3 regions of the Rhizobium sp. SVR5-9E genome follow, and region 3 is predicted to be linked to each of the others. Evidence: predicted binding sites of a transcription regulator. Region 3 holds the regulator's gene; each other region holds the start of a gene.

Region 1 (3,276 bases), on a different contig from region 3:
AACGTAGCGGATCACCTCTTCGCGGCGGTCCTGGCAGAAGTCGATGTCGAAGTCGGGCATCGAGACGCGTTCCGGATTGAGGAAGCGTTCGAAGAGCAGCGAGAAGCGCAGCGGATCAACATCGGTGATCGTCAGCGCATAGGCGACGAGCGAGCCGGCGCCCGAACCGCGGCCGGGGCCGACCGGAATATCATGCTGCTTGGCCCATTTGATGAAATCGGCAACGATCAGGAAGTAACCCGGAAACTTCATGCGCTCGATGACGCTCAGTTCGAATTCGAGCCGCTCCCGGTAATCCTTTTCCTCGTAGCCCGCCGACATGCCGAGCGTCGCAAGGCGCATGTCGAGCCCCTCTTCCGCCTGGCGGCGGAGTTCGAGCGCCTCAGCGCGTTCCGCCTCCTCGGCATCCGCCGTCGCGCCGGTGAAGCGCGGCAGGATCGGCTTGCGGGTCTTCAGAATGAAGGAGCAGCGGCGGGCGATCTCGACCGTGTTTTCCAGCGCTTCCGGCAGATCGGCAAAGAGCTTTGCCATTTCGGCGCGGCTCTTCAGATAATGATCGGGCGTCAGGCGGAAGCGGCTGTCGTCGGAAACGATGGCGTTGTGCGCAACGGCCATCAAGGCGTCATGGGCATCATAGTCGTCGCGCGTCGGAAAGAATGCCTCGTTGGTTGCCACCAGCGGCAGGTCGTGATCGTAGGCAAGCCCCACGACCCTTTGCTCATGGCGCTTGTCGTAGGTTCCGTGGCGCTGCAGCTCGACATAGAGTCTGTCTGCGAAGAGGCGCTTCAGGGTGAGCAGCCGGCTCTCGGCCTGTGCAGCATGGCCGTGCTTCAGCGCCATGTCGATGGGACCGCCGAGCGCGCCTGTCAGCGCGACCAATCCCTCGGTGCCAGCCTCCTCCAGCCAGGACGCGCGGATATGGATCGCCTGGTTGTCCTCGCCGCCGAGGTAAGCGCGGCTGACGAGATCGACCAGCCGCTCATAGCCTGCGGCGGTTGCGGCAAGCACGACGATCGACGGCAGCTTGAGCAACGCCTGCTGACCGCCGCGCTTCTCGGTCTCCAGTCCGTCTTCCATGTCGATCGACAGCTGGCAGCCGATGATCGGCTGCAGCCCCTCCTCCATCGCTTTCTGCGAAAACTCGAGAGCGACGAACAGGTTGTTGGTATCTGTGATGGCGATCGCCGGCTGGCTGTCGCCGGACGCCTTGTAGAGGATTTTCTTCAGCGGCAACGCGCCTTCGAGGAGCGAGTAGGCGGAATGAACACGCAGATGGACGAAACCCGGCGTACCGCCGATGATACCGCTCTCTGCATCTGCCATGTCATGCCCTTTCAATCGCCCGAATGAATCGGCTGCATTGTCGAGGTTGCCGGCAGCGATGTCCAGAAGTAGTCCCCTATTCGGGCTGTATGAAGTTATACAGTCCCCTCAAAAAATTACATTGACATCAGAATCAGCGAGAAGCTGGCTACGAACATTGCGATGGAGGTGAATGCTGCGATATCACGGATCAGGTCAGTCATTTGGCTCTCCTTTACTTGTTATGTTTTTACTTTGTTCCGCTATTGTTCTGGTGTCAACAGGAATCTCTTCCGTTTGGTTAACGACGGAAGGCTGGAGAACAAATCATGAAGATTGTAGTTACCATTCTTTGCTGGGCGTTCCTTGCCACTGCTGCCTCGGCTGAAACGATCGATCCCGCACGCATCGTCGACGCCGCCACGGGTGACTGGGATCAGGATGGCCTGCAGGACCTCGCAGTTCTGGCGGCGGCTTCGGAAGACGGCGGCGAGATAGGCATCTACATCTATCTTCGAGACCAGGATCATCAGCTCCTGCGGCTTGCCGTGAGCGCGCCTGGCAAGATCTGGGGCAGTGCCGACGCTGACGGCGTGTTCGGGCAGGAGCCGTCGGTCAAGGCAGCCGGCAAGTCGTCGATTGCGATCCACTCACAGAACAGCGCGATGGGCCGCGATCGTTGGGATCAGACATTGACGCTTGCCTATCGAGACAAGCAATTCATCGTCGCCGGCTACACCTATACGCATTATGACACGCTCGATCCCAATGCCGGCGGTTCCTGCGATTACAACGCCCTGACCGGAAGCCTGCAGAAGGACGGCAAGAGCGTTAAGGCCGCGCCGAAGACAATCGCCATACAGGACTGGACCGACGAGACCGGTCAGGCTATCTGCGGAAAGTAGACCTGCTGCGCGTCTCTCAGAACTCGACGAGCTTGCCCTCGCTGATGGTCACGCGGCGGTCCATGCGGCGGGCGAGTTCGTGATTGTGCGTGGCGATCAGTGCCGCGAGTCCGGACTGCCGGACGAGCGCCTCGAGGGCGTCAAAGACGTAGCTCGCGGTTTCGGGATCGAGGTTCCCGGTCGGCTCGTCGGCCAAAAGCAGCGCCGGCGCATTGGCGACGGCACGCGCAATCGCGACGCGCTGCTGCTCGCCGCCCGATAGCTCGGCTGGCCGGTGGGTGCCGCGATGGCCGATGCGCATATAGTCGAGCAGCTGCGTTGCACGTTCGGCAGCCTCCTTGCGCGGAAGGCCGGCGATCATCTGCGGCATCATGATGTTTTCGAGCGCCGAGAATTCCGGCAGGAGGTGGTGGAACTGATAGACGAAGCCGATCTCGCTACGGCGGATCGCGGTGCGCTTTTCATCCGACAGTCCTTCGCAGGCATGGCCATTGATCATGACTTCGCCGGCATCGGGATGTTCCAGCAGCCCGGCCACGTGCAGCAGCGTCGATTTGCCCGTCCCCGATGGGGCAACCAGCGCAACGATCTCGCCGCTATGAAGGGCAAAATCGGCGCCCTTGAGAATGCTAAGCAGCGTTTCGCCCTGGCCATAGTGACGCTCGACGCCGGAAAGCTTGAGAACGACGTTCCGATTCATTGAAATCAGCATTCCTTATTCGTAGCGGAGCGCCTGCACCGGATCGAGCCGAGATGCTCGCCAGGCCGGGAAAATGGTCGCAAGGAAGGAGAGCGTCAGCGCCATGATGACGACGGAAAGCGTTTCACCGAGATTCATCTCCGCCGGCAGCTGGCTGAGGAAATAAAGCTGCGGATCGAAAAGCACCGTGCCCGAGACCCAGGAGAAGAATTCGCGGATCGATTCGATATTGATGCAGACGATCACGCCGAGCAGCACGCCGGCAACGGTGCCGACGATACCAATCGCAGCACCGGTCATGAAGAAGATGCGCATGATCGAGCCGGAAGTCGCACCCATGGTGCGAAGGATGGCGATATCGCTGCCCTT
Region 2 (3,276 bases), on a different contig from region 3:
TCGGAGGAGACATTTGTGGTCGTCGCGGCGCTGCTCATTCCAAGGTCCTTTCGTCAGGACCTTGCGGTTGCTTTATCGCACCAATCGGCAAAGGCGGAAATTGCAGCTTCGGCACCGATCTCATTCAAGGTTTCGTGCCGCATGTCCTGATATATCTGAGTGCTAATACGGGAGAAGCCGTGGCGCTTCAATCGGTCCGCCAGCCAGATCACTGCTTTTCCGCGCTCGGTCGCCGGATCCTCGCCGCCGCCGACGAGGTGGATCGGCAGGTCTTTGGGCAGCTTGTCCAGATGCTGCTCCTGCGGCGCGCGGAAGGTGAGGGCGAAGATGTCGAGCCAGAGCGAAACGGAGGCATCGAAGCCGCAAAGCGGATCGGCGATGTATTTGTCGACCTCGTTAGGGTCGCGAGAAAGCCAGTCGAATGCCGTCCGCTGGCCGGGGATGGATTTGCCCCAGGTCTCGAAAGTAAGTCGTGGTAAAAACCCGCTTGGAACGTCCGAGCCTTTCAGGGCTTTTTCGGCAAGCAGGATGGCTTGGGCGGCGCGGCCTGCAAGACCAACCGCGAAATTCGAATTCCACACGGCAACCGCGTTGAATTTTTCGGGATGGGTTATTGCCGTGTTCAGCGCGACAAGCCCGCCCATGGAGTGGCCGAAAACGATGACCGGCAGGCCCGGATGCCGCGAGGCCGCATGATCGCGCATTGCTGCGACGTCGGCGGTGACGCGGTCTGCACCGTCACGCCGCGCGAACTGGCCGATCGGAGCGCCGCTTGCCGCCGTTGCGCCATGGCCGCGGTGATCATGGGCGTAGACGTGATAGCCGCGCGCGGCCATTGCGGCTGCAAAGCCTGCGTAACGCTTGGAATGCTCGGCCAGGCCGTGCAAAATCAGCAGAATGCCGCGCGGCTGGCCATTGGCTGGCTCATGATGAAATGCGAGCGCCGTTTCAGGCGCCTCAAGCCATTGTGTCTGCAAATACATTTTCTATGCTCCTGGCGGCAACAGAGCAGATCGCCCGGCAAATGCAACATGGCCCATCGATTTTACGGTGCATTTCCTTGCGATTCAGGGTTGCAGACAGTTTGGCTTCATGCTTAGTTGTTCCTGTAATGTTCTTTGTTGGAGAGCGTGATGAGCAGGGTTTTTCTGTGTTTTGCAGCGTATCTCGTGTCGTTGGTCGTTGCCGGTGCGGCGCTGGCTCAGGAGGAACAGGGGAGGACACGCTTCATTCTGGCCGCAAGCTGGCAGCCGGCATTCTGCCAGACAAATCAGCAGAAGCCGGAATGCAGCAGCCAGACGAAGGAGCGCTTCGACGCGACGAATTTCTCGCTGCATGGTCTCTGGCCGCTACGGCAGAACTATTGTGGCGTCTCGAAGGACGTGCAGGCGGCAGACAAGGACGGTGATTGGCAAAAGCTGCCCGAGGTCAAGCTGACGCCTGAGAATACTGCAACACTCGCGAAGGTGATGCCCGGAACGCAGTCGCGCCTCGAGCGCCACGAATGGACGAAGCACGGTACCTGCGCGAAGATGAGCGCCGACGACTACTTCGGCGTCGCGACCCGCCTGATCGGTGATCTGAACGGTTCGGCTGTGCGCGAGCTTTTTGCCGAAAATGTCGGCAAGACGCTCAAGGCGGATCAGATCAAGGCGGCGTTCGACAAGAGCTTTGGTGCGGGAGCGGGTGAGCGCGCCAAGATGAGCTGCCGCCGCGCGGGCGGCGTGCGCGTGATCAGCGAACTGACGATCGGCTTGTCGGAGGATGCGGGTTCGGCGGAGAAAGCCGGCGCGGGTCTTGCAAAACTCATTCAAAGTGCCGGCCACACCTCCTTTGGGTGCGATCAAGGCGTCGTTGACGCCGCGGGGTTCTGACGGAAAAGACTGCCGTTAATGCCGAGAGAAGCCGGTTTCGGCGTTGCCCGGGCGCCGGCTTTCGCCTACATAGCGGCCACGGTTTTCAAGTTTCCGCCCGGAGCAGCGCATAATGGCACGTCAGTTCATCTATCACATGGCCGGCCTCAACAAGGCCTATGGCAACAAGAAGGTGCTGGAAAACATCCACCTTTCTTTCTACCCCGATGCAAAGATCGGCATCCTCGGCCCGAACGGCGCCGGTAAGTCCACCGTGCTCAAGATAATGGCGGGCCTCGACAAGGAATGGACGGGCGAGGCTTGGATCGCCGAAGGCGCAACGCTCGGCTATCTGGCGCAGGAGCCGCAGCTCGATCCGTCCAAGGACGTGATGGGCAATGTGATGGAAGGTGTCGCCGACAAGAAGGCGATCCTCGATCGCTACAACGAGCTGATGATGAACTATTCCGACGAGACGGCCGAAGAGGGCGCCAAGCTGCAGGATGTCATCGACAGCCAGAACCTCTGGGACCTCGAGAGCCAAGTCGAAATGGCCATGGACGCGCTGCGCTGCCCGCCAGGCGATGCGCCGGTCGACAATCTTTCGGGCGGTGAAAAGCGCCGCGTGGCTCTCTGCCGCCTGCTGCTTGCCCAGCCGGACTTGCTGCTGCTCGACGAACCGACCAACCATCTCGACGCCGAGACGATCGCCTGGCTCGAAAAGCACCTGCGCGAATATCCGGGCGCCATCCTGATGGTCACCCACGACCGCTACTTCCTGGACAATGTCACCGGCTGGATCCTCGAACTCGACCGCGGCCGCGGCATTCCCTACGAAGGCAACTATACGGCCTACCTCCAGGCGAAGGCGAAGCGCATGGCGCAGGAAGGCCGCGAAGAAGCCTCCCGCCAGAAGGCGATCTCCCGCGAACAGGAATGGATTTCCGCCAGCCCGAAGGCGCGCCAGGCCAAGTCGAAGGCGCGGATACGCGCCTATGACGAACTTGTCGCGGCGGCCGAGGATCGCCGTCCCGGCGACGCGCAGATCATCATCCCGATCGGCGAACGCCTGGGGCAGGTGGTCATCGAGGTGGAGAACATTTCCAAGACCTATGGCGACCGCGTCCTCTTCGAAGACCTCACCTTCAAGCTGCCGCCGGGTGGCATTGTTGGCGTCATCGGCCCGAACGGCGCCGGCAAGACGACGCTGTTCCGATTGATCACCGGCCAGGAAACGCCAGATTCCGGCAACGTCCGCATTGGCGATACCGTGCATCTCGGCTACGTCGACCAGAGCCGCGATTCGCTCGACGGCGGCAAGACCGTCTGGGAAGAGATTTCCGGCGGCAACGACATCATCAAGCTCGGCAAGTACGAGATGAATTCGCGCGCCTATTGCGGCGCCTTCAATTTCAAGGGCGGC
Region 3 (3,276 bases):
TCCTCAAAGGCGAAGATTGCACCCTGGCCGGGCGCAGGCTTCACCAGAACTCTGTTGCTGATGCGTGTATAGGTCATCCCGTTAGCAGCCAGAAGGGCCTCTGTCACGGTAATATCTCGGGTGCGGAAAACGATGGCGCTGCCGCGGAGCCCCTTGTCGGCCAACGGCTGTGCGACATCGAAATAGGCTTCCATCCCCTCCTGAGACAGCAGACTGATTTTGACGTTGGGAGTTGTGACTGCGAGGCCGAAACTGGTGCTCTCTACCTTTGCCCCGGACGCCGCCAGTTGGACGAAAGAGCCAAACGCTTCTGGCTCCGGCGCGCTTAGCACGACCTCCCGAATACCGGCTACGCCATTTTCGTGTTTTTCCAGCGCGTCATGGTTGGCGGGAAAGGCATTGATGCGCTGGCAGGCAAAGAGAAAGAAATCCGGCGCCCTGAGATCGGCCGCAAAAGCGAGCTTGAAGGCGCCGGTCGATTGCGAGCCATCCGGCATTTCGATCGGACGCGAAAACTCCAGCATGTCGCCGCCGCTCTGCCTGGCATTCATGAAGGCAGAATGATCGGCGTCCGCATCCTCTGTGCTAAAAGCGACCGCAGAAAACCCGTCATTGCCGCACCGGAAGCGAAAAGCCTGGTCGCGCGCCACAAAAACATTGCCCCCGCGCACGGATGTTTCACATTTCTTCGCATTCTCGATACCAAGCGGCTCGAGATAGGTCTTGTCGGCAAAGAAGATGCAAGCGTTCTCCGTTCCGAACGGGTGGCCGCCCTCTGGCGCAATGGTAAATCCCAGCCTTCCCAGCCGCTCGCGCGCCAGGTCGATGTCCGTGACCGGTAGGACAAGGTGATCCAGTGGATGAGGCATCGGGCGCGTCTCCATTTTTCCAGTGCTCCAGATTTGCGCGGCCTGTTCCCCCGATGCAAGCTGCAAGCGGTGACCCGGCAAACAAAAAGTCCCAAAATGAATGCACTTCAGAAAAAGTTTTACCGAAATTTAGGTACTTGCGGAACACATATGGAACATATAGTGTCTGTTCTGGCTTTGTTTCACGAATCTGGGGTTAAACTTCGATGCTGACGCGCAAACAACAGGAGCTTCTCCTCTTTATTCATGAGCGGATGAAAGAATCCGGCGTCCCGCCATCCTTCGACGAAATGAAGGATGCGCTGGATCTCGCCTCCAAATCCGGCATCCACCGCCTGATTACGGCGCTTGAGGAGCGTGGTTTCATTCGTCGCCTACCGAACCGGGCTCGCGCACTTGAGGTGATCAAGCTTCCGGAGGCCTACAGCCCGAGCATTCAGCCGCGCCGCGGCTTTTCGCCAAGCGTCATCGAGGGTAGCCTCGGCAAACCGCAGCCGGTAGCAGCCCCGCCGAAGCCGGCGAACGAAGACAACAACAGTGCTGTTTCCGTTCCCGTCATGGGCCGCATCGCGGCCGGCGTGCCGATCTCGGCAATCCAGAACAATACCCACGACATCACCGTCCCCGCCGATATGCTGGGGTCGGGCGAGCACTACGCACTTGAGGTCAAGGGCGATTCGATGATCGACGCCGGCATCTTCGACGGCGATACGGTCATTATCCGCAATTCAAATACCGCAAACCCCGGCGACATCGTTGTCGCACTGGTCGATGACGAGGAAGCGACCCTCAAGCGGTTCCGCCGCAAGGGAGCCTCGATCGCGCTTGAAGCCGCAAACCCGGCATATGAGACACGTATCTTCGGGCCGGACCGCGTCAAGGTTCAAGGCAAGCTCGTCGGCCTCATTCGCCGCTATCACTAACCGGCAACGCATCCCCGGCAAATGTGCCACTGCGCCAATCATAGGCGCGGTGCCGGCTCCAGGGGCGGTCGAGTGTTTCGAAAGCGGTTGTGACGTCTGCGGCGCCGTTTCCAAAGCGTAACTCGACGGCGCCGGTTTTCCTCAGGGTTTCGCCGGTAAACAGCATTGCTCCGGATCGGCAGGTGCCGGACCGCAGCTTGACCGGCGTCACGACGATATCCGCTGTGTCGCAAGCCGGGCCGAAATAGGCCGCATTTTCGATCACTGCGAGGATGGAGCCGTTCTCGAGCTCTGCCGTGCACCAGGCTTTTTTGACGCAGGTGAAATGGCCTGCCGAAGCGGCGTTCCGCATCGCATCTCTTGCTTCTTCCTGTTGCGTCGGAGAAAGCCTCAATCTCTCCCCGTCTTTTGCCGAAGGCGGGGCCGAGGCGGTATCAAGCAATTTTGGCGGCCGGTGGTCATCGATAACCAGCGCTCGTTTCCACTGGTCGAAAATGAAATCCGGCGGGCGTTCGCGGTTGGAGGCGAGAGCGGATTGCCTGACGATTGCAACAAGACTTCCATCTTCGGCAATCACGACATCTGGCGCGGCTCTACCGGGCATGAGCGCAACGGCAAGCGTTGAACCGGCGATGATCGCTGTTCCCATATGCCTAAGCCGGGTGCGCAGCAGCGTGAGCAGCAGGAAGCCGGCGACCGCTGCCGGAAAATACCAGCCGGGCAGCCTGCCCACGCCGATGTCGCCGCCCCAGGACGACACCGTCTTGGCAACCGCGATTACGAGATCGAGACCGAAACCCACCACCTTCCACGGCAGCACGTCTAGCCCGAAGGGCATCAGCAGCATGGCAAGCAGGCCTGCAGGCATGATGACGAAGGAAATGATCGGCATGGCCGCGAGGTTGGCCGGCAGACCGTAGGCCGTCAGCCGGTGGAAATGCTCGATCGAGAACAATGCTGTCGAAAAGCCGCCGATGACGGATGTGAGCAGGATTCCGCCGAGAAAACCGGAAACGGAAACCAACAGCCGAAGCGATCGCATTTTTGAAAAAGGGCTTTCGCGCATCGGCCGCTCCTTCCAAAGCGCATATCCCGCGACCAGCGCCAGAGTGGCGGCAAAGGACATCTGAAAGCTCGGACCCATGATTTCGGAGGGCGAGATTGAGATGATGAGGAGTGCCGAAAGCGCGACATTGCGGAGGCTGATGGAGGGCCGGTCGAAGAAGACTGCAACCAGCATGATTGCCATCATGATGAAGGCGCGTTCGGCCGAAACGGCAAAACCTGAGATCAAGAAGTAGGCCGTCACCGCCGCCAGAGCACCCGCCGCCGCAATCTTTTTCGTCGGATAGGCCTGAGCGACACCCGGAAAGAGGCTGAGTATCGAACGGAATCCGACAAAGAAAATACCCGCCGACAGCGCCATGTTGAGCCCGGAGATTGCGATGATATGGGCAAGACCGGACTGACGGAGTGCCTCTGTC

Evidence for each region. The regulator LexA, encoded in region 3, represses DNA repair genes until DNA is damaged. The targets are predictions, from matches to a motif close to TGTTCNNNNTGTGTTCNG.
Region 1: a site for LexA is predicted at 1,548-1,565, ahead of dnaE (DNA polymerase III subunit alpha). Genes of this name have one in related genera too.
Region 2: a site for LexA is predicted at 1,102-1,119, ahead of ACPYOJ_RS02290 (ribonuclease T2 family protein). Genes of this name have one in related genera too.

The regions. Positions count from the first base shown of each region.
Region 1 is NZ_JBNDHS010000029.1:19,366-22,641, reverse strand. Features, by position in the region: gene dnaE (DNA polymerase III subunit alpha) at 1-1,323, opposite strand, end outside; gene ACPYOJ_RS15345 (hypothetical protein) at 1,632-2,207, shown strand; gene ACPYOJ_RS15340 (ABC transporter ATP-binding protein) at 2,224-2,907, opposite strand; gene ACPYOJ_RS15335 (lipoprotein-releasing ABC transporter permease subunit) at 2,923-3,276, opposite strand, start outside.
Region 2 is NZ_JBNDHS010000002.1:209,648-212,923, reverse strand. Features, by position in the region: gene ACPYOJ_RS02300 (DMT family transporter) at 1-38, opposite strand, end outside; gene ACPYOJ_RS02295 (alpha/beta fold hydrolase) at 54-983, opposite strand; gene ACPYOJ_RS02290 (ribonuclease T2 family protein) at 1,134-1,874, shown strand; gene ettA (energy-dependent translational throttle protein EttA) at 1,987-3,276, shown strand, end outside.
Region 3 is NZ_JBNDHS010000005.1:7,415-10,690, reverse strand. Features, by position in the region: gene ACPYOJ_RS04440 (VOC family protein) at 1-869, opposite strand, end outside; gene lexA (transcriptional repressor LexA) at 1,076-1,792, shown strand; gene ACPYOJ_RS04430 (ComEC/Rec2 family competence protein) at 1,773-3,276, opposite strand, start outside.